Regions from separate parts of the Paenibacillus sp. FSL R7-0345 genome, predicted to be linked through region 1. Evidence: a T-box and tRNA genes for the amino acid it is inferred to sense, from the RefSeq annotation. Region 1 holds a T-box; the other holds one or more tRNA genes.

Evidence for each region. The T-box of region 1 lies ahead of lysS (lysine--tRNA ligase). A T-box ahead of a tRNA ligase gene usually reads a tRNA of that ligase, here a tRNA-Lys.
Region 2: it has a tRNA-Lys gene. The T-box ahead of lysS (lysine--tRNA ligase) is inferred to sense a tRNA for this amino acid. The anticodon was not compared.

Annotation. Positions count from the first base shown of each region.
Region 1 is NZ_CP152002.1:3,272,505-3,275,920, forward strand. It holds gene NST84_RS13940 (thermonuclease family protein) at 1-372, opposite strand, end outside; gene NST84_RS13945 (hypothetical protein) at 527-883, shown strand; T-box leader at 955-1,221, shown strand; gene lysS (lysine--tRNA ligase) at 1,284-2,843, shown strand; gene NST84_RS13955 (YebC/PmpR family DNA-binding transcriptional regulator) at 2,936-3,416, shown strand, end outside.
Region 2 is NZ_CP152002.1:2,336,445-2,339,860, forward strand. It holds gene NST84_RS09720 (MFS transporter) at 1-109, opposite strand, end outside; gene NST84_RS09725 (TetR/AcrR family transcriptional regulator) at 397-996, shown strand; gene NST84_RS09730 (VOC family protein) at 1,120-1,485, opposite strand; tRNA gene NST84_RS09735 (tRNA-Lys) at 1,635-1,707, shown strand; gene NST84_RS09740 (ABC transporter ATP-binding protein) at 1,808-2,575, opposite strand; gene NST84_RS09745 (iron ABC transporter permease) at 2,575-3,416, opposite strand, start outside.

The DNA of each region.
Region 1 (3,416 bases):
TACCTTTTCAGTATCACCGTCATCAGTCCGGATACGGAAGGTGTCGCCGTCGGTGATCGAGGTGACTTCGGCTTCCATTAAGCCGGAAGCGGGTGCGTATGTACTGGTAACTTCGCTATCGTTGATAGAATTCAGTATAGATTCAGCTTTTTCAAGCAGTGAGGTTCCAGGCGCTGTAACAACAAAAAAGACAAAACTTACAGCACCGGCAAGAAGGGAGAGTGTGTTAACTTGCTTACGCGATTTCCGGACAGGTGCGTTTGAACTCCTGCGTGTGAAAAGCGACGGCTTTACCAGGCTGATCATCCAGACGATGATTGCTAATAGGGTGAACAACAGAAATAGTGGCGCAAAAGATTCCTTCAGTATCATGCAAATAGCTCCTCTGTAACAATAGTTAAGCCAGTGTAGCAGAAAATAGCAGCATTGAATACCCGTCAGTAACATTCAGCATTGGTTAGATCCAACACAAAACATCATTTACATATATCACCAAATGAATTATTGTTTTAGCAGGAGGGATGATATGGATCCATATGTTGATCAGCGGGTGGAGCGCCGGGCCAGGCCGGGAAGAATCAGGAATCTGTTCATTGTGCTAATAATTTTGGCAGGAGTGCTTGCGCTGCTTAATCCGTCCATTGAGGATTTTGCGGAATATGCTGCGGATGATCTGCAGGAAATGCTGGGCACGCCGCTGCCTGAAGGTCTTAATCAGACTGTGGTGCGGCCGCTGGTGGAGAATATTGCAGGGAGAGATAACTACATAGTTTTTTCCGTTTTTAGTCTTCCGGACATTCAGGACAACACGACCTTTCTTGGTGATATCACTGCGAAGAAGCGTTACTTAGGCGTATTCAAAATCTTTTTCATTGAGCTGTAGTTTGAATTGTAGCCTGAAATTTCAGCTTGAAAAAGCACCTCAAATCATGTTTAAATAGGTTTAATTGGATAAGAAAAGCGATGATGAGAAGAGTAGTTAAGCAAACGTTGTTCCCAGAGAGCTCCAGCCCGGTGAAATGGAGCAGCAATGTGCCTGACGAATAAAGTCTCTGAGCTGCATATGGAATTGAGTGTCAGACACTCAAGGATGATATGACGGGAGCTCCCGTTAAAGAGCTAGGGTATAAGCGTGATGGCCGTACCCGAAGAGGCGGTCCTGGCAACATGTCCGCGAACAGAGGTGGTACCACGGTGCTTATGACAGCTCCCGTCCTCAAGATGACAATCTTGAGGCGGGGGCTTTTTTGTTTTTTTACTACAATACAGAGGAGATCATTAATATGCATTGGGCACAAAAAATCGCAAACGACTTAATTAGTAATCATCCGGACCGTCAGACTTTTGTATGCGCCTCGGGCATCAGCCCGTCAGGCTCGGTTCATATCGGCAATTTCCGCGAGATCGTCACCACCTATTTCGTTACACGGGCGCTGCAGCAAGCAGGTAAAAAAGTGCGTTTTATCTTTTCGTGGGATGATTTCGACCGGTTCCGTAAAGTTCCGGCACAGCTGGATGCTTCTTATGAGCAGTATATCGGCCTGCCGTACACCAAGGTCCCATGTCCATGCGGCGGCCATACTTCCTATGCTGAGCACTACGAGCAGGAGTTTGAACAGGCATTGGGCGCTTTTGGCATCCTACCTGAATTTATCTACCAGAGCCGTGAATATCAGTCGGACCGATATAATCAGGCCATACTCCATGCCCTGCGCAGCAGAGGGGAAATATACGATATTCTGATGATGTTCAAAACAGGCAAAGCCACAGAGGAGGACCGGGCGGCCTTTTACCCGATTCAGGTCTACTGCGAGCGTTGCGGAAAAGATACGACCAGCGTGCACGCTTTTGACGGGGAGTCAGAGGACATCATTTATAGCTGCAAATGCGGCTGCTACAATACGCTGCACGTTCCGCAAGCCTCAAACATCAAGCTGCACTGGAAAATAGACTGGCCGATGCGCTGGGGGATGGAGCAGGTTGTGTTCGAGCCGGGCGGCCGGGATCATTCATCCGAGACGGGGAGCTATAATGTTGCCAAGGTCATGGCGAAGAAAATATTCGGAAATCAGCCGCCGTATTACGTTCCCTATGAGTTCATCAGCATTAAAGGCAGTCATGCCAAAATGTCCAGCTCGTCTGGCCATAACTATACGCCGGAGGACCTGCTGAAGGTATACGGGCCGGAGCCGATTCTGTTTATGTTCGCCAAATACCAGCCGGATGCGGCCTTCAGTATCGGCCTGGATGAGGATGTGCTGCGGAACTATACGGAATTCGAACGGTACCGTAAAGCATTTGCCGCCGGACAATTGGAGAGTGAGGACATCCGTGCCGCTCTGGAACTAACCTTACGAAATCCTGCTGATGCGGAAGCGCCGGGCTTCAGCCAGGCTGCGGCGTTACTGCCGCTGATCAACTGGGACTGCACACTTCTGCAAAAACTGCTGAACCAGGATGGCGGAAGCGGCGGTAATGAAGGATTATTCCGGCAAACCGCAGAACGGGCTGAGCACTGGATCAGAGAATATGCTCCGCACAAGCTGGTTACGGTGAACACCAGTCCGGACCGGGTGCTGTATCAATCGCTGGAAGCTGCCGAACAGGAGCGGGTTATGGCATTCTGCGGCTTGCTCCGTACCGGATTTTCCGATGAAAAAGAATTCATGCAGCAGGTGTACGCCATTTGTCACGATGCTGACAAAAAGACGATGAGAAGCAACCAGAAGTCGCTGTTTTCCATTCTTTATCAGCTGATTTTGCAGCAGCCGGAAGGCCCGAGAATTCCTGTTCTTGTTCAGGCACTGGGCAAAGAGCGTGTGCTGGCGCTGCTGGACTTCTAAACGGAGCCCTGTTGCCCTTTACGGGATCGTCCCAAGAGAGTTATAATATAACGGACTGTTTATAACTTATGTTGGAAAGTGAGTCGAACACTATGGGCCGTAAATGGAATAATATTAAAGAGAAGAAAGCATCCAAGGATGCCAATACAAGTAAGGTCTACGCCAAATTTGGCGTTGAGATTTATGTAGCAGCGAAGAAAGGCGAACCGGACCCTGAATCGAACCGTGCACTGAAGGTCGTTCTGGAACGCGCCAAGACTTATAATGTACCGAAGGCCATCATCGATCGCGCTTTGGAAAAAGCCAAAGGCAGCGGCGACGAAAACTATGTGGAGCTGCGTTACGAAGGCTTCGGTCCAAACGGCTCGATGATCATCATCGACGCATTGACCAATAACGTGAACCGCACGGCACCGCTTGTCCGTTCCGCATTCAGCAAAAACGGCGGCAATATGGGCGTCAGCGGATCAGTAACGTATATGTTTGATCCGACAGCTGTTATCGGTGTGGAAGGCAAATCCGCTGAAGAAGTAATGGAGCTGCTCATTGAAGCCGATGTTGATGTGCGCGATG
Region 2 (3,416 bases), 940 kb from region 1:
TGATCCCGAACTCACCTGCAAGGGTGTCCAGCAAAGGCTGCGCGTAATAAATGTTGGCAACAGCAAGTCCGCAGGTCATGGCAAATAAAAGGGCGAGCGGCCGGGGCATAGAGGCAGACGAAGGTGCTTTCTGTACTGAATCGGTTTCTGCATCTGTAAATTCTGTCATGCTGGCGATCAAAAGGTTATGACGTTTGTGCATACTGATCATTATCACTCCTTAGCATATAATAACATACTGATCGGTATGTTATTGTTTCGCTAACTATAATGGAACACCATTTATTTTGTCAATGACTGTTATCTAATCTTAATTAAATCAAGAGATTACCTTGACATAATAAACACGAAATACTACCTTTATTACATACCATTCGATATGAAAAGAGGGGTTAGATGGCAAGGCTACGGGAGTTTGACGAGGAAAAGGCCTTGGATGCAGCGCTGCAGCTGTTCTGGGAAAAGGGATTCGAAGCTACCTCATTAAGCGATTTGACATCAGCAATGGGGATTCAGCGGCCAAGCATATACTCAGCCTTCGGGGACAAAAAAGCATTGTTTGAAGCAGCGCTGCGGAAATACACGCGTTCTCATGCAGCGGACGTCCGGGCCAGGTTTCAGAATCATTCTTCGGTCAGGGAAGAATTCCGGACTTTTTTTGAAAATCTGGTGGAGACAGAGTACAGTCAGTCTACAAGCCGGGGATGCTTTTGCATCAATACGATGGTGGAGCTTTCGCCGCATGACGAGAAGTTTGAAATCCTGACAAGAGAACATCAAATGTATCTCTCGGTTATTTTTGAGGAAGCAATTGAACGGGGGCTGCAATCGGGTGAGCTGGACGACAGTGTAAATGCCAAGTCTCTGGCTCAGACTCTGACTGTATCCCTGATAGGGCTGACTGTACTTATGAAATCCCGTCCTGAACGGTCATTTGTTGATAATGCAGTGACAGTAACTCTTACATTGCTTAAGCCAAAATCGTACAGGAATTAGATGTAGAGAGCACCAGCCGGGCATTCCAGTTCATGCAAAAAAAGACTGCGCCCTTATGAGAAGGGGCAGCCTTTTTGCACATTATTTAACTGCGGGACCGGGTTGCTAAGCTAACAATTAAGACTAGCTATGCTCTGCAATCTGTACCTCAAAGCCGTCCGGGTCCAGCACATAAAAGAACCGCAGATGCGGGTTCGGCGAGATGGGGCCGCGGGCGACCGGGATGCCGTGACTGCTCAATTCTTCGATGGCATCGTCCAGTGACTCTGCTTCAAAGCCGACAGATACGCCGGATTCCGGTTTCAGTGCAGGCTCACTTCCCTGAATCAGCTCAATCTTGGGCTGCCCGTCTCGGCCTAACATCACAATCTGTCTGCCTCTGCTTTCAAATTGCCGTTCAATGGGAAGACCGAGAATCCCGTGATAGAAATGAAGGGAGGCCTCCAGATCGCGGACTCGAAGTGTAATCCAATTCAGGCTTAAGTTCATAAGACAGTTTCCTCCTCAATGTAGTTTGATAAATACCTCAAGTTTACTATGTTTAAATAAAATAAAAAAACAGTTGACATTACTCTCACCGCGAGGTATATTATAAGAGTTCCTTTTGAGAGCAATATTCAATACAGATTACATGATATGGACTCTTAGCTCAGTTGGTAGAGCAGTAGACTCTTAATCTATTTGTCCAGGGTTCGAGCCCCTGAGAGTCCATCACACAGAGAACGGCAGCGATGCCGTTCTTTTTTTATTTAGTTAAACACTAAGAGAGCGTCTCCTTAACCAACAGGAGGCGCTCTCTTTTATGCACAAATTATCTAGTCTCCAGATAAGCAATACCCAGTGCTCCGGTTACCGGATTACGATAGGTTTCGCAGGCTACGTCGAAGACCTGGCCGATCAGCTCTTTTGTCAAAATGTCCTCGGGCTTGCCGCTGGCGGCAACCTGTCCCTGCTTCATCACATACAGATAATCGCAGTATTCGGCAGCAAGTGTAAGGTCGTGGAGTGCGGCGAGGATGCCGATGTCCAGCTTTTTGACAATGTTTAGAATCTGCAGCTGGTATTTAATGTCCAAATGGTTGGTCGGCTCGTCGAGAATCATGAATTCCGGCTGCTGGGCCAGCACACGCGCCAGAATGACACGCTGCTTCTCACCGCCTGAGAGGGAGTTATAGCTGCGATCTGCATGCCCCTCCAGACTAACCTTGCGCAAGGCCCCGTTAACAATGTCCTGGTCCTGCTTATTGTCGTTCTCCAGCATCCCCTTATGCGGGGTCCGGCCCATCGCGACCATCTCACGTACAGTAAAATCAAAGCTCAGCTCATTGAACTGGCCAACAACGCCGAGCTTTTGCGCAACAAGCTTAGGGCTTGCCTTAATGACATCCAGATCAGCGAGAAAGACATCGCCCTGCTTGGGCTTGATGACTTTATAAATGCTTTTCAGAAGCGTGGATTTCCCGCAGCCGTTTGGTCCGATCAGGCCGACAAATTGCTTGTTACGGACCTTGAGCGATACATCCTTGACAATATTGATATTGGAAAAAGAAACCGTCAGATGTTCAACGTTTAAATTCATTATGATTTGCCTCCAAACGCGTAGCCTTTTTTGACCAGCATGTACATGAACATCGGTGCACCAATCAGGGCGGTGATAATCCCGATCGGCAGCTCCACATTCGGAACAATGGTCCGGGCGATAACATCTGTCCAGATCATGAAGATTGCCCCGAACAGAATGGAAGCCGGAAGCAGTCTGCGGTGGTCTGAGCCGACAAGTCCCCGGACCAGATGGGGGATAATCAGGCCGACGAAGCCGATCATTCCGCAGCTGGCGACCATGATACCGGTGATCAGGGCGGTGAGAATCATATAGGCTCTGCGGTATGCGCTTAAGGAAATTCCCAGCGTGACAGCAGCTTCATCACCAAGCAGCATGGCGTTCAGGGCGCGGAACTGCATCAGGAAGAATAAAGCGGCTACAGTGATGGATACGGCAATCAGCGGCAGCTTATCCCAGCTTGAGGCGGCCAGGCTGCCCATAGTCCAGAAGGTAACGGTTTTGATGCCTTCGGCATTGTTGGCGAAATAGACAATAAAGTTGGCAAAAGCGGTACATAACGCGTTTATGACCATACCGGCGAGCACAAGCTTGACAGAGGTCATTTTGCCGCCGGCATTGGCCAGGAGCAGTACAAGCAGGGAGGCGCCAACGGCACCGGCAAAGGCCCAGAAGGCTACGCCCGTCTGCCCGAGAAAACCCATAGTCCCAAAGCCGACAAGAATGGCGAAGGTTGCACCAAGCGACCCGCCTGAGGAAATACCTAGTATGTATGGATCAGCGAGCGGATTCTGTACAGCAGCCTGCATGATGGTACCGCACAGCGTAAGACCGGCACCGATGAACAAGGCCATAAGCA